DNA from 3 places in the Paenibacillus sp. FSL R5-0341 genome. Region 3 is predicted to be linked to each of the others. Evidence: riboswitches for the same ligand, from Rfam matches in the RefSeq annotation. Region 3 holds a riboswitch; each other region holds the start of a gene.
What was found. Region 3 has a riboswitch for S-adenosylmethionine ahead of MKX75_RS24070 (methionine ABC transporter ATP-binding protein). Riboswitches for the same ligand answer to the same signal wherever they lie in the genome.
Positions count from the first base shown of each region.

Region 1: linked by a shared signal. The riboswitch ahead of mmuP (S-methylmethionine permease) and the one ahead of MKX75_RS24070 (methionine ABC transporter ATP-binding protein) in region 3 are both predicted to bind S-adenosylmethionine.
Region 2: linked by a shared signal. The riboswitch ahead of metA (homoserine O-succinyltransferase) and the one ahead of MKX75_RS24070 (methionine ABC transporter ATP-binding protein) in region 3 are both predicted to bind S-adenosylmethionine.

Region 1 covers NZ_CP150241.1:5,629,587-5,636,407, forward strand. The annotation lists gene MKX75_RS25360 (ABC transporter ATP-binding protein) at 1-79, shown strand, start outside; gene MKX75_RS25365 (FtsX-like permease family protein) at 91-2,487, shown strand; gene mmuM (homocysteine S-methyltransferase) at 2,570-3,637, opposite strand; gene mmuP (S-methylmethionine permease) at 3,615-5,027, opposite strand; SAM riboswitch class I at 5,120-5,221, opposite strand; gene MKX75_RS25380 (Ger(x)C family spore germination protein) at 5,294-6,496, opposite strand; gene MKX75_RS25385 (GerAB/ArcD/ProY family transporter) at 6,493-6,821, opposite strand, start outside.
Region 2 covers NZ_CP150241.1:1,904,231-1,911,051, reverse strand. The annotation lists gene mqnC (cyclic dehypoxanthinyl futalosine synthase) at 1-159, opposite strand, end outside; gene MKX75_RS08745 (PLP-dependent transferase) at 401-1,573, opposite strand; gene MKX75_RS08740 (PLP-dependent transferase) at 1,570-2,757, opposite strand; gene metA (homoserine O-succinyltransferase) at 2,782-3,699, opposite strand; SAM riboswitch class I at 3,936-4,060, opposite strand; gene corA (magnesium/cobalt transporter CorA) at 4,512-5,447, shown strand; gene MKX75_RS08725 (HRDC domain-containing protein) at 5,523-6,509, opposite strand; gene MKX75_RS08720 (ROK family protein) at 6,700-6,821, opposite strand, start outside.
Region 3 covers NZ_CP150241.1:5,365,538-5,372,358, forward strand. The annotation lists gene MKX75_RS24060 (MetQ/NlpA family ABC transporter substrate-binding protein) at 1-53, opposite strand, end outside; gene MKX75_RS24065 (methionine ABC transporter permease) at 129-788, opposite strand; gene MKX75_RS24070 (methionine ABC transporter ATP-binding protein) at 789-1,823, opposite strand; SAM riboswitch class I at 1,950-2,090, opposite strand; gene MKX75_RS24075 (Cthe_2314 family HEPN domain-containing protein) at 2,260-2,979, opposite strand; gene MKX75_RS24080 (heme A synthase) at 3,180-4,103, opposite strand; gene MKX75_RS24085 (thioredoxin family protein) at 4,491-4,835, opposite strand; gene MKX75_RS24090 (DUF2515 family protein) at 4,978-6,264, shown strand; gene MKX75_RS24095 (polysaccharide biosynthesis protein) at 6,479-6,821, opposite strand, start outside.

The DNA.
Region 1 (6,821 bases), 260 kb from region 3:
TGAGTTCGATACCTATGACGAACATCAAATTCAAGATCGTGAAGCGATCATCTTCGCTTTGGTTACGGGAAAGGAATAACGATGGCGGTCATGTTTAAACTTAGCTTGTCTTATCTGAGTAGGAACAAAATACAAAATACGTTAATTGCGCTGCTCCTGCTACTCTCGACACTTCTGGTATCTACAGCTATTGTCATACTGGCGAATACGGGCAATCAGTTTCAGGAAATGCATACCCGTACCCATGGATCTCATCAGATCCTGACGTTTGAGAAAGGACTGAATGACCCCGAATTTGTACACGACTGGTGGGCTTCCCAAGATGGTGTTGAGGTATCCCCATTGCTAACGTATCGAACATTATCAGGCATCGTTCTTAATGAAACGGACATTCCCAACCTGTATCTGTATATGTTTAATACGCCTTTACCGCCATGGGGTGTAGATGAGCTTATTTTCTCCAGTGGGACGCCCGGAACACTTCCCGAGCAAGGCTCCGTCTGGATTCCAACGTCCATGGCGAGTGCCTACCATATCTCGGTAGGCGATACCATTGGTTTCAAAACCGGCTCAAACACACTCGATCTGAATGTGTCCGGCCTTGTCATCGATGTACCATACGGAGCGCCCTTCTCCAATACTGCGAGGGTATGGATGAATCCTGTCGATTATCAACATGATTTCGCGACACTCGCAGGCAACGAACATCACATGATCGGCATCCACTTCAACGATTACAGCATGAATTCTGTGTATTGGGAACGATACAATCGTGAGACAGGCACTCCGTTTCTTGAATCCAAAATGGAGTTCGAAGCGATCTCCTCTTTCTATCTGATTATTAACCAGGTTATTGGCTTCATTATGATCTTCATGGGTGTTGTCATGCTATCCATCGCTTTGATGACAATCGGGTTCACAATTTCGGATGCTATCCTGGCTAATTACAGAACAATAGGCATTCTCAAATCACTCGGGCTAACTTCCCGGAGAACGATAGGTACCTATGTTATTCAATATGCAATGCTATCCATCGCAGCCATTATCCCAGGAATTACACTCAGCGTATGGATCTCCAGGTGGATCATTAATATATCCGCGTCCTCTCTTCGAGTGAACAATCAGAACATTCCAGTCCAAGGGTTGGACGCGGCCATACTGGCTGGTGTGCTTCTATTTGCTTTAGTGATTTTGTTTACTGTGTTATACGCCAAAAAGGCACGCAGCATCCAACCCGTTCAGGCTATTCGTTATGGTATGTCGGAAACAGATCACAGCCGGATGGCCAGTAGAATGAATTCGCCATGGGCACAACACTGGGTCGGGTTCACACGAATGCCTGTGACCGCGGTCCTCGGACTTCGACATGTTTTCAAAAACACCAAAAGTTCTGTTCTCACACTTTTACTGACCACCATGGCTTCCTCTGTACTGGTCTTAGGATATGTGCTGCTGACCAGTATAATCGGAATTGAACAGACAGCAGCCAAATGGGGATATGACAATGCCAACATCGCAGCAGTCGTAGTGAACAAAAGTAACTTCCCCAAGGCTGAACTAAAGCACGTATTAGCGCAGGATCCGAGGATCAGCAATGTAGGCTGGCAAGGGAACATCACAGGTGTAATTAGCCCGGAATCTTCAACAACAGTAAAGGGCCAATCCATCAGTCTCAACTTGAGTGTAATGGACGGGAGTTACCAGGAGCTTGGATTCGAAACGTTAAAAGGGGATAACCCACAGCACGCAAATGAAATTGCCATTGGTGTAAATGTAGCCAAAACATCAAACAAAGATCTCGGTGATCTCATCGACATCTATATTGAAGGAGAAAAGCGTACATTCCTCATTACAGGCATCTATCAGGCGATCGCCAACATGTCTGTTTCAGGCCGAATCACCATCGATGCCATGAGAAGTGTGAACCGGGGTTATGGTGAATTTGATGCCATATTCATTAATGTGAAGGATCTCGCACTAGCGGATAAGGTTGCCGGGGCGTTGAATGAGCAATTTAAGGATTTTGCTTCAGTAGTTACCCAGAAGACATTGCTTGATTCGGTTTACGCTGAAGCTGCAAACATCCTGATCTATCCGATGAGCCTGATTGGATTGCTGTTCACCATTGTGACGTTCATCATTATTTTCAGTACCTGTCGAATCAATATCCGCAAAGAGAGCAGAACGTACGGGATATACAAATCGCTGGGAATGACATCCCGTCAAATCCGATTATCGCTCACCATGGGAATGGTTGTGCTGTCCGCCATGGGAGCGATACTGGGTATTTTCGTAGGCGTATATGTACTACCTCTTCTGCTCGAAATGGTCCTTTCCAATTATGGTATCGTAGAGCTTCCACTGATTATGAATTGGGGTGGAATGATATTGTTCGCCTGCCTAAGCATCATTGCAGCAGGTCTTGGATCATGGTTTTCTTCCCGAATCATTCGAGAGACATCGCCACGTATGCTGGTTATCGAATAAGGTAATACGATGCCTTAACACAATAAAAAAATCCCTTCCACGCCTCTATAGAATGTGGAAGGGATTTTCATAATGATATGAGCTAACTCCGCCACTTCTTCGCAAGTTCACCAATCTGATGTGGCGTCGTACGGCAACAGCCGCCAATAATTTTCGCGCCCGCAGCAACCCACTGCTCCGAAGCATCACTCATGTTGCCACAGGTCCCCTGTCCACTCCACGTCTTCGTTGCTGCATCGTATACTTCTCCCGAGTTCGGGTAGACAATGACAGGTTTGTCGCTGGCACGGCTGAGAATACCTACGGCTTCCGTCACTACTTCCATTGGAGCACAGTTCAGGCCAATCGCCGCAATCTGCGGCTCGGAGCCAAACGTCTGTGCACATACCTCAAGGGGTGTGCCCTCGCTGATGGTTGTCCCGTCTTTTAAAGAGAAAGATAGCCAGGCATACGCATGAGGAAACTCCTTCAGTAATTCAACCAGCACCTGTGCTTCCTGCAAGGAAGGAATCGTCTCAAACGCCAAAATGTCAGCCCCCGCTTCAATCAGCGCCGCCATACGCGGACGGTGAAATGCAGCAAGTGTCTCATCCGATACGCCATAATGTCCCACATACTCTGAACCATCCGCCAGATAGGCGCCGTACGGCCCAATAGACCCGGCAATAATTGGACGTGAACGAAGACATTCTCCCTCACGATCCCCTGTACGATCTGTTATATGCTCCTCATTCTCCAGCATCTCTGCACGTACCGAAGTAGCTTCTACAAGCTGATCTGTCGGGCTTTCTCTCCCTACTAAACCACTCTGTACTTCTGCCCATACGTCATCTCTCGCCTTTGCAGCCAGCTCCACCGTCTTGCCAATCAGGTCTAACGCTTCCTGCTCTCCAATTCCTCTCTTGCAGAAGCCATCCACCGTCGCCTGATAACTGGATGTAATCGCACAGTCGGCTCCTGCTCGGAAATAATCCGCATGGACCTGAACGATAACATCCGGATTCTCAAGTAATACACGAGCAGACCATAACGGGTCGTCCAGATCACATCCATGCTGTTCGAGTTCCGTTGCCAGCGCTCCATCCAGAATCATGACCGGATGTTCACGAAGGATCTGTTCTATGGGATTAATCTGTTTTGCTTGCGTCATGTACTTGTCCTCTTTTCTTGTTCGCACGTTCTGTCAGATAATAAGCGGCGTAACACACTGCGATAAATGGAACCCCACAATACAGCGCAATTCGCTGTGTCGGGTCAAAAGCAATACCTATGCATGAAGCCAAGCATAATATAAATGAAACAATCGGTACCACGGGGTACAACGGTGTGCGATAAACCAGATCTTTGACCGCATGTCCTTCCCGGATATATTGTCTGCGGAACATGTATTGGGAGGCACTGATGCTCATCCATACCGCAACGACAGCCAGACCTGAAATAGAAACCAGTGTAATATACACGGTACCTGGTGCAATGATGCTCGACAGCAACGCCAGCGCACCACCGACCATACTGATCAGAAGTGCATTCAATGGTACTCCGCGTTTGGTTAATTTGGCAAACCAAGGGGAGATCGTTTTTTTATCAGCCAGAGACCAGAGCATCCGTGAAGATGCATATAGGCCTGAATTGGCAGCAGAGAGAATCGCCGTCAGAATAACAAAGTTCATAATGTCTGCTGCATAGGGTACACCCACCCGCTCCATTACCGCTACAAACGGACTTTCCAGTACACTGGCATCCGACATGGGCAGCAAGGCCGACAAGATAACAATCGTTCCGATGAAGAAAATAACCAAGCGCCACAGCGTCGTATGAATCGCTTTGGGTATCGTCTTTTCCGGATTTTCCGTCTCCCCTGCGGCAATCCCGATTAACTCGGTGCCCGAGAATGCAAAGTTTACTGCAAGCATGGTCATCAATATCGCTGTAGCCCCATGAGGGAACCATCCGGATGCCGTAATATTCGATAGGAATGGAGCCGGTTCAGAGTCTGCCATCGGAATAATGCCGAACATGGCTGCGCCACCGATTAGAATGAAGATTACGATGGTCACTACTTTTACAGAGGAGAACCAGAACTCGGATTCCGCAAACAATTTCACCGTCAATGCATTGAACAGGAAGATCATTAGTGCAAAGAGCGCGCTCCATATCCATACGTTTACCGATGGGAACCAGCGCTGCATCAGCAGTCCGGCGGCTGTAAATTCGGAGCCAAGCGCAACAGTCCAGGTTAACCAGTACAACCAAGCCACTGTGTAGCCGGTTGCTGGTCCGATATATTTAGCTGCATAACTATGAAATGCTCCCGTCTCCGGCATATGAACAGATAGTTCACCCAGACAGAGCATCACCAGATATACGACGATCGCTCCGATCAGGTAGGACAGAATGGTTCCCAGTGGTCCCGCCTGCTGAATCGTATAACCGGAGCTGAGGAATAATCCCGTTCCAATGACTCCTCCGAGAGAGAGCATGACCACATGCCGTGCCTGCATTTTCCGCTGAAAATGCCCTTTGTCGTTGTTGTTCTCCATACCTGCTGCTCCCCTACTTCTTCATCCAGAAAAAACAAAAAAGACCCACTCTTCCTAAAGAGTGCGCCGTTACTGACAAATAAAAACAAACGCTCCTATCTATCAGGCTTTCACCCGCTGGAATTAGCACAGTATCCTTCAGATCTGTTGCTGAGGTTTCTAAGGGCCAGTCCCTCCACCTCTCTGGATAAGAAAATGATTTTTTACTAATATAGCGATCTATCATGAATGTGTCAACATTTAAATAATAAATGTCCCACGCTGCACTATTCGGTGGAAGACCCCGGATTGGTGATGGTGATCTTCACATCATACGTAATCGGCACGGTGCTGAAGATTTGGTCCCAATCATCTTTGATTTTCTTCCATGTTTTGGGCTCTTTGATACGCAAGCTATCCCGAAAATCCGCAACATCCACTTTATAGGTATGCTGGAGTTTATATAACACCTGTCGAATCTGTTGTTCAGCCAGTTCAGCAAATTCCTTTTCCAGTTCTCTGAGGTAAGCACCTTTTTCCTCTTCCTCAGGAGCACGCCAATCCTCCATCAGCCAGCCTTCAGATTCAGTCTTTACATGGAATGAAATATCATTCCCCACCACCTTTGGGGTGATTTTCACTTTTTTCTTCTTCATTTCGTATAACACAGTGAACCCTTCTTTGTTGTGTGTTTTTAAGACGCCCCCCTTTTTTTGGGGATTGAGCCATGATAATCCTTCCAAATCCGTTTGACTAAGTTCCCCGATGAACTTGGTTGTTTTTCCATCAAAGATGCTGCCCCCTGAGAACTTGTCCTCCCCATCGGAGTTTAATACATTCTGGAGCAGGAAGCTCGATCCGGACTGCATTTGAGCGTCTAACTTAGATAGCAGAACCGGATCAAGTATTTTATTGGATATATAAGAATTGTTCGTAATGCCTGTGAGATAAAATGCTGGTATTCGTGAAGGGTCCTGTGATGTCAGCACATCCACTGCACGACGATGACTAATTAACACCAGACAGTTGGGGCGAATATCATTATCTCGAAGAACAAAATCAAGCAGTTGGTCCAAACCATATTTTTTAGCAATATCCTTGGAAACGACGATTACCTTCAGATGATGTCCTATGAGAGGCCGATCCCGCCTTAACGCAAACTGGCGGAAGATTTGCAACAAGGAGTCTCCGGAAAGCTGTTCATTGGCATAGGATGTTTTGCCGGAAGAAGGCGAACCGGATTGCTGACTCGATTGACTGTTGGAGTAGCCCGGAGCGATCTGCACCGTAGCAGTCAAATAGTTCTTCTTGGGATATGAGCCTCCCTGAGCAGCGATGTCTTTCTCGAATTCAGTCTCTTTGCCGACATCGATTCCAAGACCAACATAGAGACTTAGATCCTCTATTTCTCGGCTACTCCAGCATCCGGATAGCGTTAACAGAATACACAAGGCAGAGACTACACGTAAGAGCATACGGAATGGAATCATGCATGCTTGCCCCCTTTTTTGCGAATCAGACTTATGAACAGTAACACCAGAGGTAAAATGCCAAATAAAAATACAGATGCATTGCCCAGCATATCCCCAAGTGCAAAGGTATCGTCCACCGTTTTAGGCATCATTGCCGTCAAATAAATGAACGGAAGTAGACCGTACATGATGCCTTTGATTTTTTTGGAACGAAACAAATCACGAATGCCCACCGAAGCACAGTAATGTGTAATTGCTGTGGTCGAGAAAATTTGCATAATCCAGATAACAAGCAATAAAGACTCAAATCGCTCAAATATCAGACCCTGAATCTCAAAGCTTC
Region 2 (6,821 bases), 3.1 Mb from region 3:
AAATGTTCTGTATGGTTCAGGGTGCATGCGTTTCATAATAACATTAGCAGCTGCCCCGATTTTGTCCACTTCATTCGATTCAAATAGCTCAATCGTGTCTTCCAAGTCCAAACGTTCGCCCCGAAGGGCTTTATCTAAGATACGGTCTACCGTACTCATCGTAAAAAAGCCTCCCTCATGAAGAGAAATTATATAACGATCCGTCCCAACTTGTTCAAGAGAAGCAAGTTCTGGTGGCAACATCGTATTTCTGTACTCCACATATCGTAACACAGGTTACATGTGAAAAAAAGCACCTTATGTACAGGTGCTTTAAAAATAAGTAAAAATTTTTACATATGGAATCAAATTTATTCGATATTAAACGATACGCATAGGCATATTCGGGTACCCTTCTTTTCTAGGATTCCTGAAGTGCTTGTTCCAAATCTACAATCAGATCTTCAATGTCTTCCAGACCCACAGAGAAACGCAGCAACCCATCTGTAATACCTCGGTCACGGCGAACCTCAGCCGGCATTGCCGCATGAGACATCATCGCCGGGTAAGACAAAATACTCTCCACAGCTCCCAAGCTTACAGCAACAATGGGTAGCTTCACCCGGTTAAGGACTGCTTTTGCCCGATCACCTGAACCAACGTCAAACGAAACGACAGCTCCATATCCTGTTGACTGACGCTCATGTGCCTCGCGGCCCGGATGATCCTCCAGCCCTGGATAAAAGACAGCGGTAATATCACTGCGCTCATTAAGCCAAGCCGCCAGTTTGGCTGTGCTCTGTTCACTGTGAGCCATGCGAGCCCCCAAGGTTTTCATGCCGCGCATCAGAAGCCAGGATTCTTGTGCACCAAGTACAGTTCCGAGTCCATTTTGCAACTGTTTCAGTTGTACGCCAAGTGATTCCGTTCGAGCAACGGCTAACCCTGCCAACACATCACTGTGACCCCCGAGAAACTTGGTAGCACTATGTACGACGATATCCACACCCAGCTCAATTGGACGCTGATAGTAAGGTGTCATAAAGGTGTTATCCAGAATCGTGATCAGGTCGTGTTCCTTCGACCAATTAGTCACGGCAGCGATATCCGTGATTCGCAGTGTCGGGTTGGACGGTGTTTCCATATAAACCGCCTTGGTATTTGGCTTGAGCGCCGCTTTTACTTCATCTATATTGGTCATGTCTACAAAGGTCGTCTCGATCTGCATACGGCTTAATATGGAAGTAAGCAAACGATACGTACCTCCATATACATCTTCCGTTACAATCATGTGATCCCCTGCGGAGAACATCATGAACACGCTGGATATTGCGGCCATTCCCGATGAATAGGCGAATCCTCGTGCTCCACCCTCCAGCAGTGTGATGTAATCTTCCAAAGCCTGACGTGTCGGATTACCCGAACGACTGTAATCATGTTGAGGTGGATTGAAAATATCAAAATGATGGAACGTCGAAGCTTGATAGATCGGTACACTTGAGGCTCCAGTTGTTTTGTCGATCTCATCACCGAAATGAAGCAATTTGGTATCAAATTTCAACTCGGAATTTGGCTTGTTATTGGACTCACTCATGAGTGCACGCCTCCTTCCACTTCCTGTTGTGCAGCTGTCAGAGCATTGCCGAGATCTGCAATCAGATCATCTGCATGTTCAATACCCACGGAGAATCGAAGCAGACGGTCATCCACACCTACGGCGTCACGAATTTCAAGCGGTATATCCGCATGCGTTTGTACCGCCGGGTAAGTCATAAGTGATTCTACGCCACCAAGACTTTCGGCAAAAGCGATCAGTTTGATATGACGCAGCAATGGTTCAACATAACGTGCATCCTTCACTTTGAAAGAGAAGATACCTGTGTTACCCGTGGATTGTTTATTCTGAACTTCATACCCCGGATGATCCGACAAGCCTGGATGATAAACTTCACCCACCGCTGGATGCTCAAGCAAGTATTTGGCAATGGTAAGCGCATTGTACTCGTGACGCTCCATGCGAAGAGCCAGCGTTTTCATGCCTTTCATCAACTGGTAGGAGTCACTTGGAGACAACACGGCCCCAATTGAATTATGCAGGAACGCCATTTCCGCAGATAATGCCTCACCCTTAGTTATGATTAATCCGGCTAACACATCATTGTGTCCGCCCAGATATTTGGTAGCACTATGAATGATGATATCGGCACCCAGTTCAATCGGGCGTTGGAAAAATGGAGTCAACAACGTGTTGTCAACAATCGTCAACAGGTTGTAACTTTTCGCCCAGGAAGCGACAGCTTCAACATCGGTAATCATCATCAGTGGATTGGTTGGTGTCTCGATGAATACAGCTTTTGTATTCGGCTGACGAACATTCTCCAGTGCTGCAAGGTCATTCGTGTCCACATAACTTGCAGTTACGCCGAAACGGGACAAGATGCGTTCAAGCAGACGATAGGTTCCGCCATACAGATCCAGCGATACAATCAGATGATCCCCTTGACCAAACATGGCAAAGATGGTTTGCAGCGCGGCCATACCCGAGCTACAGGCGAACCCTGCATCACCGGACTCCAGCGCTGCGGCTGCTTCTTCCAACACTTTGCGTGTTGGGTTGGTCGTACGAATATAATCAAACCCCGTGCTTTGTCCAAGCTTCGGGTGGCGAAACGCAGTGGATTGATAGATCGGAAAGTTAATGGCGCCTGTTACCGGTTCATTGATGGACCCAATTTGTGCTAAGCGGCTTTCGATTTTCAACTTGTTGTTGTCTTCCATTGCTGCATCCTCCTGTAATCTCGATTAGATTTGCGGGCCAATATCGTAAGGTGTTTCTTGATACACATAGTAATTGAGCCAATTAGAGAATAATAAGTTGGCATGAGCGCGCCAAGTAGCCGGTGGCACACGGGAAGGATCATCATTCGGATAATAATGTCTAGGCAGCGCGATATCCAACCCTTTCGCTGCATCCCGGTCATACTCCCATTTTAATGAGAAGGGGTCATACTCGGCATGTCCTGTGGCAAAAATCTGTTTGCCGTCTTTGGTAGCAACCAGGAAAATACCGGCTTCTTCGGATTCAGCCAAAATCTCTAAATTCTCATTCTTTTCAATATCTTCACGTCTCACTTCCGTATGACGGGAATGTGGAACGTTGAATACTTCATCGAATCCACGCAACAACGGAACATGAGGCTTGTTGATCGTATGCGGGAAGACGCCAAAACACTTTTCATCAAGCGCAACCTTGGGTACGTCAAAATGATGGTACAAACCTGCCTGGGAAGCCCAACATATGTGCAGAGTTGAAGTCACATTGGTTTTGGTCCATTCGAAGATCTCCTGGATTTCATTCCAATAGTTCACATCTTCGAAATCCATCTGTTCCACAGGGGCACCCGTAATGATCATGCCATCGAAACGACGATGTTCAATCTCATCGAAGGTTTTATAGAACAAATCCAAATACTCCTGTGACGTATTCTTCGACGTATGGGATTTCGGATGCACCAGAACGACATCCACCTGAATGGGTGTGTTTCCCACCAGACGAAGTAATTGTGTTTCGGTCGTTTCCTTCGTAGGCATCAGGTTTAATATAGCGATACGGAGTGGACGAATATCCTGCTTGTATGCAGAAGTTTCATCCATGACGAAGATATTCTCTCCTTCAAGTACTTCTTTTGCTGGTAGAGTATCGGGTATTTTGATTGGCATGGTAAGTCTAACTCCTCCTTGTGCATAAATAGATGCAGCCACCGCTGGCTTGATGTCTTCACATCAATACAGTTATAGGCTGCCATGAGCTTGTCTCCAAACATTGAATTGAAGTTCCATCCAAAGTTACGACAATCTCAAGTTCCTTAGCGAAAATCACTGCTGAGAAGTCGGGGCATATGACAAAGACCTTCCTCGGATTTCGAGAAAGGTCATATGTAAATAGATATGCGCCTCTCTCATCTCTCAGTTACAACAGTGTCACTCGGACACTTGGTCGCTGCAAGAATTAGCACCGTGCGGTATACCGCCGGTTGCCGGGTTTCATCGGGCCAGTCCCTCCACCTACTCTTGATAAGATTTCGCTGTATTAAGTTTTAATTTAATATGGTTCACCGTCTACTTTATTACATTAATGCCATCACGTCAAGTTGCAGTTCTACGTCTGCATTCCAGATCGGAACCGTTCATCATCCGTTGTCATACACTGCCTCAGGGCGCGAAATAGACACATTTTTGCGCTTGAAAGCACCCTGTACCAGCGGTATACTAAACAAGGTGTTATAAACCCTTATGTGAGAGGTGACATATTAAATGGATGGCGACCCGAGGCCTGACTGGCAGCCGAATTCCGACAAACTGCATAGAGAATTGACATCAGCATGCCGGCAGCGGGACGTGACTTCCGTTTGATTATATAGTGAACGCAGCCCTGATCTCCAGGCTCCGCTGCCGACCGGCTGATTTGTTCTTTTTGCGCCCATAATGATAATATCCGCCAGGTTGGCGGGTGCAGAAGGAGTAGATTAACGATGAAAATCCGGTTGGTTAACAACGGTGTATTTATTCCGGTGGACGACATTCAGCAGGCGCTGACTCCACCAGCGGAAGGATTTTACTGGATTGATGCGGACGTAGATGATTTGGCGGTACTTCAGCCGCTGTTCTTGATGCATGATCTGGCAGTGGAAGACTGTCTCAGTGATGAAGAACAACGTCCGAAGATTGAAATTTATGAGAACCATTACTTTATTGTGATTAATAGTATTCGTTTCGATGATGAAGAGATATTTCTACGTGCGGTGAACTTGTTCCTCGGCAGACATTTCATCATTAGTGTTACGAAGCAGAAGGTCAGCGAATTGCGCACACTGAAACCCATCCTGTGGGAACAGGAAATCAGCACACCGGATCGTCTGCTCTACTTGCTGGTTGACTTGATTGTTGATAATTATTTCACCGTAGGTGACCGAATTGAAGCCCGGATCGAGAAGCTTGAGGAAGACATTCTGATGCACACCAAAAAGTCACATCTGAATGAAATCATCGGGCTGCGCAGTGAGATTCTGTGGCTGAAGAAAGTGCTCGGACCTCAGAAAGAGGTTATTAACACACTGAACAAAAAAGATCTGCGTCTCATTGATGATCAGCTGCAAAAGTATTTCAGTGACATCTATGAGAATGCTGTAAAAATATCTGAAACCTTTGAAACATATCGCGACCTGATGGGCAACTTACGAGAAGCCTACCAATCCAGTATTGCGAATCGGGCGAATGAGATCATGCGTGTGTTTACCGCCATTACCACGGTCTTCATGCCGCTGACGGTCATTACCGGTATCTACGGCATGAACTTTACGAATATGCCAGAGCTTAACTGGAAATACAGCTATTTTGTTGTGATTGGCCTGATGGTCACACTGGGCCTGAGCATGTTCTTCATTTTCCGCAAAAAAGACTGGGTATGAACTAGAATGAAATGAAATAACAAAGACGAAGCGCTCCTGTGGGAGAAACGCCTCGTCTTTTTTCATTTCCTTCACCTAACCTACATTCTGCTCTGTCTCTGCATGCCGACGAAAGCGGATTCGAATCATGCGTAGTCTTTCATAGACCTGCTCCAGACTGCCTCCGTCGGGCTTCTCTCCTCCATATACCTTATGTAATACTGGCTTCAGGAACGTATCTCCCAGCTCCTCATACGCACTCCATACGGCCTCTTGTTCGTTCTCTGGCATCACTGCCAGCTCCACATCCAGAAGACAATCGGTATCATAACCTTCGAGATCCAGTGTCTCTAACAGCTCAATCAACTCACGTCGGGATAATCCAGATCGATTAACAATCTCCTCTAAAGTATATCCTTCCTTCATACCTTCAAGCACTTGCTTGCGCGTGGTGAACTTGTCGAGTTCCTGCTTGTACTTCTGCTCTCTCTGCTTATATAACCAGCTCTCATACTCTTCTTCCTTCAGTGCTGTGTATACCCAGTCCAGCGGGAATGTCGTTGAACGCTCCAACCCATTCGTAATCTCCATCCACTCCGTACCATACTCGGTTGCTTTGCTCTCCCCTACGCCGGGCAGTTGCATGAGTTCATCTATCGACTGCGGTACAAAGGCACTGATCAAACGCATCAGGCGGTTCGTTGCAATAAAATACGGTGCCTTCCGGTCAGACACAGCTCTCTTCCTGCGCCATGTGCACAGATCCGTATATAACTGCTCATTGCCGTATAGTTCACTGTAACAATGGAGCCGCTGTCCACCATAACTGCGTGACTTCAGATCTTCATTCTCGTTAAATAAACCCTGCAACTGAGGTCGGTACCCCTCACTCATCTGTATGGCAAGCTGATGACGGTAGATATGAAGCAGCTCCTCCCAAGAGGTCCCTTCGTACCAAATGCTGTCCTCACGCTCTCCTTCCTCGTAACGACTCCATCCCAGCTGCCAGCTATCATCCTCTTCCCCAATCCATAGCTGCGCATACTCTGCATTCTGATCTGATGTTCTGGACAATCTGTTCATGAAAATAACTTCCATTTTCCGTTCCCTCCCTTTAACATTTCAGCCTATACGGTTAGTTATGCTACCTACAGGCGCACAAAAAAACACCTCTCCTGCAAAATCCATGCAAGAGAGGTGCTTCCTCATTAACCGTGCTATGCTGTTGCCCATATCATACCACAATGGTAAAATTCGTCAATCCCTTATTGTTCTACTTGTTCAACGCCAATTTGGCAAGCGCCAGCGAACCGCACAGCCCTGCATTGTCGCCAAGTCCTGGCGAAACAACATACTGTTCAATATCGGATTGAAGTGCCGGATGCTGAACGTATC
Region 3 (6,821 bases):
GCGAGAACCGCAATCAACATAAGACTAAGTAGAGCAATAGACCATTTTCTCATCTGTAAAACCCCTTCTCTAATCATTTTTTTCATGTGGCATCCGCATTATTGCACATCCATCATGTTATCTATGTGTTATTTCCTGGTGAAAAATGTAACCAAGCGATCTCCAGCCATCTGGAGAATTTGCACTAGAATGATCATCGACACTACGGAGATGATCATGATTTCATTTTGATAACGATAGTATCCATAGTTAATTGCCAGTGTTCCCAGGCCTCCACCACCAACCATGCCCGCCATCGCCGTATAGGAGACGAGCGTAACGATGGTAATCGTTATACCAGCAAGCAGGCCAGGTAATGCCTCAGGCAGTAACACCCGTCTTACAATCTGTCCGGTCGATGCGCCCATCGCCTGTGCCGCCTCAATGACACCCCGATCCACTTCACGCAGCGTGTTCTCCACCAAACGGGCGAAATAAGGAGCTGCTGAAATCACCAAAGGAGGTATAACGCCGAGCACCCCAGTAGCTGTACCGACGAGTGTACGAGTGAATGGAATAAGAGCAACAATCAATATGATGAATGGGACTGAGCGCAAAATATTAACAATCAGGGATAGTATCGTGTACACTGCCCGTGACTTAATCGAAGCAGAACGGGCTGTCATGAACAGCAGAACTCCGAGCGGTAAACCTAAGATAACGGTAAACAAGCCTGATACACCCAAAATTTGCAGTGTCTCTATGGAAGCTTTACCAACCTCTTCCCAACGTACGGTTGAAAAATCCATCTAACGTAGCACCTCCACATCAAGTCCCTCTGCGGTTAATTCGGATATCGTCCGTTCAATCGCATCTGACTCACCCTCGAACCGAACGGTCAGTTGCCCATAAGGAACCTGTTTGATCGTAGAGATCGTACCTTGCAGGATGGCAAAATCTACACCTGTCTTGCGTACCGTTCTGGACAAAATCGCTTCATACGTTTTATTACCCAGAAAGGATATCTTCACAAGTTTGGAAGCAGCACCTGCCTGCAATTCAACGCTTGCATTCACCAGAGCGGTCTCTTCCAGAGCAAGTCCAGCTTCATGGTCACGCATCGTGAAGTCCCGCGTAATGGCGTGCTGCGGCTTCAGGAATACTTCTGTTACAGGCCCCTGTTCCACAATGCCACCTTGATGAATGACAGCAACCTTGTCGCAGATGTTCTGGATAACGTGCATCTCATGTGTAATCAGCACAATCGTGAGGTTGTATTTTTCATTAATGTCGAGCAATAACTTCAGGATTGAATTCGTCGTCTGCGGATCAAGTGCCGAAGTAGCCTCATCACAGAGAAGTACATTCGGATCACTTGCAAGCGCTCTTGCAATCCCAACACGTTGTTTCTGTCCACCAGATAATTGGGCCGGATATTTACTGCTATGGTGCTCCAGGCCAACCAAAGTAAGCATTTCCTTCACTTTGCGATCAATGGCTTCCTTGGGTGTATTCACAAGTTTTAGTGGAAAAGCCACATTGTCATATACCGTTGCCGAGGATAGCAGATTAAAGTGTTGAAAAATCATGCCAATCTTGCGTCTCTGTTGCTGCAACTCAGTTTTGCTCAGGTCAGTCAAGTTGATCCCGTCAACCCATACTTCACCCTCCGTTGGACGTTCCAACAAATTAATACAGCGAATCAGTGTACTTTTGCCCGCTCCGGAATGGCCAATGACGCCATAAATTTCACCCTTGCGGATGCTCAAATCCAGATTGGATAACGCTGTTGTGGCTTTTGCCCCTTTACCATACGTCTTTGTTAATCCTTTTAATTCAATCAATAGCACTTGCCCCTTCCTACCACCTACATGTATCTTTACCCGAAAGAAAGGAAAACTCCCCTTTACGTACAAAAAAAAGAAGAGCCCCTTTGCAGATACAAAGACGGCTCTTCACGTGAATTTACCTTCTCATCTGCCAAAATCGTGTCTTGCACCATTTTGTAGGAATTAGCACCTAACATCTATAACGAATGACACATGTGTCATTCATTATAAATCGGTTGCCGGGCTTCATCGGGCCTGTCCCTCCGCCGCTCTCGATAAGAAATATGAGGTTGTAAGATTCTATAAGTTCATGTAGTTCATGTTATATACTGTTCAATAGTTCAGAAACTTCTGTAAAAATAACGATATTCATGTACCATTCGGTATGAAACTCAGTATAATCCAAGTATTCCGATTTGTCAAAGGGAATTATTTCATTTTATTTACTGCGTTAACGTTTCTTACCTTGCTTAAGCCATATCTGATTAATGTAGCCGTATGAAGTACTTAACGTTTCACATACCATATCCACGCCCTGACGCATTTCATGCACATGCTGATCCAGATCCTCCAACTTCACTTTCCCTTGCAACGTCTGGTGTAACTGCCACAAATCATCATGCATTTCAGAGTTCATGTAGTGAATTTCCATGTTACGTCGTTTACGCAGCTTGCTCATCGGTTCACGATATGAATCCTTGATCTGAATCAATCGCAAGGCAAGGTCATGATGCTGCGTCGCATAATCGAACTGCCTTAACACGGTAAAATAAGAAAAATGTGCTTTTGTATTTGAGGTATTCAGTTCGAATATTTCATTTAATACGGTGCCGACTTTATCCAGAATGGCAAAACAACGGATGAAGCCATCTTTATAAAAATAAACATATCGGGCATACTCGGCTTTCTCGGCCTGCGTCATATCGTCCGTAGAGCCTGCAACGACCTTTTTGCGAAAATGAGCAGCAGCGAAACAGCTTTGCTCCAGTTCATCCAGCGAGGAGATGAGTCCCTGCGTCCACACATACAGTTTCCGATAGTCATGCGTGGGATCATGGTCCACATGCATTTGTCGCTGAAACAGCTCAAGCGTATGCGCCATAGAATCCATCGCTTTCTTCAATAACCCTTCGTTTATACGTGGCTTTTCTCCCAGCAATGTTCGCAGCATAACTAACCTCCTCTTTTCCACATCAACAAGGATTCATCACCATCATACTTAAACCATTCCGAGTATACGTGTAATTGCTGCTTGCCATAGGTTGCCCTGATCCCCCTGACATCAAACAAAGTCCACCTGTCCAATGATGTACATCACTGGATGGTGGACTTTCAAATTTAGCCCAAGAGTCGTTCCAACCTCAACGAAATTTAGAAACGATTAGCCGGGCGATGCAGCTTGTACACTAAGAAACTCATATACGTTAAAACCCCGAACAATATGGCGATATCCAGCATATGAGCAAGGGCTACGAACATGTATACTTCCGGACGGCTCATCGTCACCATCATGAAAATACCAATGACCACTTGCATCAAAATCAAAATAACGGATACCACACCAAGGGTACGCATCTCCTTGTTATCCGGATGATTACGGTAAGCGAAGTGACCCAGAATGGCGATCACAATTACGAGCGATGCAGCCGCAGCACGGTGAGCAAACGCAACCGCCACCCCACCCGAAAGCTCAGGAATAATCTGCCCGTTACAGAGCGGGAATCCGGAACATCCGCCTGCAGAATCCGTGTGGCTCACAAATGCACCTGTGTATACAACGAGATACGTATAAACCGTGGAGAACCAGACCAGATTCCTGAATTTTTTAGTGACCCGAGGGTATTTATTCAGACGCTCCAATCCGCCATCTTTGGCCTCCTGCCTTATGCCCAGCGCCATCATAAGGGAACTGGCAAAAGCAATCAATGCAAAGCCGAAATGCAATGCCATGACTGCTGAAGATTGGGAGAAGACGACGGCAAAAGCCCCCATGATTCCCTGGACGATAACAAATACCAAGGTTAAGAAAGAAAACAATTGCAGGTCACGACGTGACTTGCCGAACCGCAGAAAAGCAACAAATGAGGCAATGGACAACAGTCCAGCCAGTGCGCTTACAGCGCGGTGGGAATATTCAATAAGTGAAGCCACAGTATGTGCCGGAACGAGTTTTCCGTTACATAAAGGCCATTCCGTTCCGCAGCCAAGGCCCGATTCCGTTTTGGTTACGATGCCTCCACCAAAAGTGGCCAGAAACATGACAAGACAGGTTAATACGGTTAACCATTTAAACAAAGTTAAGTGCTTCAATTTTTTCTCACCCGCTGTTGGTTTAAGATGGCGAAGAATATTCTCCGCTTGTTTCGGTACTTTGACACTTATTTCACAACTAAACTCATTATACCGGATAAAATGTTCATTGACGTCGCGCTTTGTGACAAAATGTTAACGTCTGGTGAAATAATGACCCACAGGTCATTGAGGATATGTACAGAAGCGTTTCTTACATCGAACGTCGAACACACAAACGCCATTTCCCTATTTCAAGAGAAATGGCGTTCTGTTTAGTATACCCTTTTACAACATGAACAATCTCCAAGGATAACAGCGATCGGAAGGTTATTCTGTCATCGGAGTGTCTGTGTGTCTGTGTAATTATTCATCATTTGAACTTATTTAACATCATTTATGGATGGTGTTGTACACCTCAACTGCACGATCCAGGAACTGCTCAATCTCTTCTCTCGACTTGCGCAGCTTGTTCACGTAACGTACGAGTTCGCGGCCATCTGTATACGCCACAAAGCTTGGAATACCAAGAATATTTTGTTCTTCACTAACCGTTCCAACCTGATCCACGTCGACCTCAATCAAAGTCAGTTCACGTGCATATTTCTCTTCAACCTCAGGCATAAACGGATCGATGTATTTGCAGTCACCACACCAGTCAGCCTTGAATACGGCAATCGTTAAACGTGGTGATTGAATGGCTACATCAAATGCCGGTTTGGATGTAATTGATTCCATTGGGTTCATCTTCCTTTCTGTACCTTGTCTTAATCTAAGTGAAGCAAATTGGCGAGTGGAAGTCAAATAATCAGCGCATACTTAGAATAAACCACATCGTCTGTGAAATTAAACCCAGAACATCATGAAAGGATGTCACAACATGACTTCCACCAGAACCGATTCTTCCAGCGAACAGCATCACGGGTCCCTACTGCAGATTGTTCGTTCCATTCCGGGAGCTGCCCGGGAAATCTGGCGTGGCAAACAGGCTGCATGGCAAGCTTCGGCACAGCTTCGGCATCCATTGCGTGACATCGAGTGGGATACTGATACGGCTATCGCTCTGCAATCCGAGGTGGAGCGTTTGTTACCTGCCAGCGGCAAGTCTTTTGCACGCACTGACCAGGTCCAAAGTGCTCTCGTCTGTGAAGAAGATTGCATCATTCTGGAAGAGATCAAGACGCTGACCCAAGAGCATAATCGGAGTAACATCACTCGCACGGCAGCCTATCTGGAATGTTACGAGCAATATCCTGAACTGCATTGGGCGCTACTGGCTCATATGGTCTCTCGCAACGGCGGATATCACATGACAGATCTTCAGAGTGACCTGATGCATAATTTACAGAATCAAAGCGATCGTGAGCATATGTATCGACTGTTAGAACGGTGTAACGCACTCATCTTCCAGGATGCATATCCCCAGCTTCTGCTGTATATGAACAGTCGCCGGATCGGACGAAGCTGTTTTCATCTCTTGTCACACTTTCACGTATCGGCGTTCATGACGCCGTTTTGGGAACGCTTTTGGCTGGAACGGTGCAGTTCACTGCTAAGTGTGGCATTAATTATTAATGAGCAGAACTATATCGAGAGCCGGGTGGTGCAGCATCCTTATTTTCAAAAAGAAGTACTTTCCAAACCCGCGTTCCATCTGCATAATCTGGCCGGTCTGAATCATATCGTCTTTCCTCTAGGAAGAGAAGCCGGGCTTGCAGGACGGGTGATTGAACATTTTGGCAAGCTGGATGAGCGAATTCTGTTTGGCAAAGGCCTGTATGCCCTGTTGTTTGGTGTAGAGCAAGTACACACACAAGTGTTGGAATTCGCACGTTCGGTTCCCCATCGTGGCTCACGTGCCGAATATTGGCCTGGCCTGTTTACCCATCATGAAGACGAGGCGGGTGATCATACACTTTATGCTCAGGAGCTACTGGATGAAGAATGGCTACCCAAAGGGCAACGATTGTATAGTCCTGAACTGCTCGCCGTATGGGGAGACACGCCTTATGAGCCAATCACCAGACAGGACTGGCTTCAGACTCGGGATTGTCTTGGTTATCTGACGGCACCGCGCCGCCCATGGCTGTTTGAGATGAGTCACGAACATCGGTATGGCATGCTGAAAACAGCACTGGCTCATGATGCTAAAGCGACCATTCACTAAAGTTGAAGATCATATGGAGCAGGCAAAGCCGCATGATGTAGATAACCCGATGCACCGCTAGTATAGGTTTACTTACCTAATAATTTGCCTAATGTCCAACTCAGGCTCTCAGCTGGTCTTAACGATACAAAAAGCCCTGTCCGCTTCGACAGCAGACAGAGCTTGTATCTTATTTTGCACAATAATGATGCTTAAATGATTATATCCTTCCAGGTTAACCTCTTTGCACGCCTCCACGTTGGAGACGCATGAGTGGACGAAGAATTTTTTGCAGAATACGGGGGTAACTGCCCAGCTCGTCCTTGCGCAGTACACGCAGCACGACCATGAGAACCAGATACACCCCCACCACAAGCACTCCAACCACAAGGCAGGTGAGCAAGAAGGATACGCGTGCTGGCAGGAACAGTCCAAAGATCATATTGCCAATCCAGTTCGCTGCAAATCCTACACCTGCTGCAAGCAGCACTGTAATGATAAACCCTTTCCAGCGATCTCCCATAATGGAGAAATCAACGATTTTGCGAAGGACTCGCAGATTCAGGTACGTGATCACC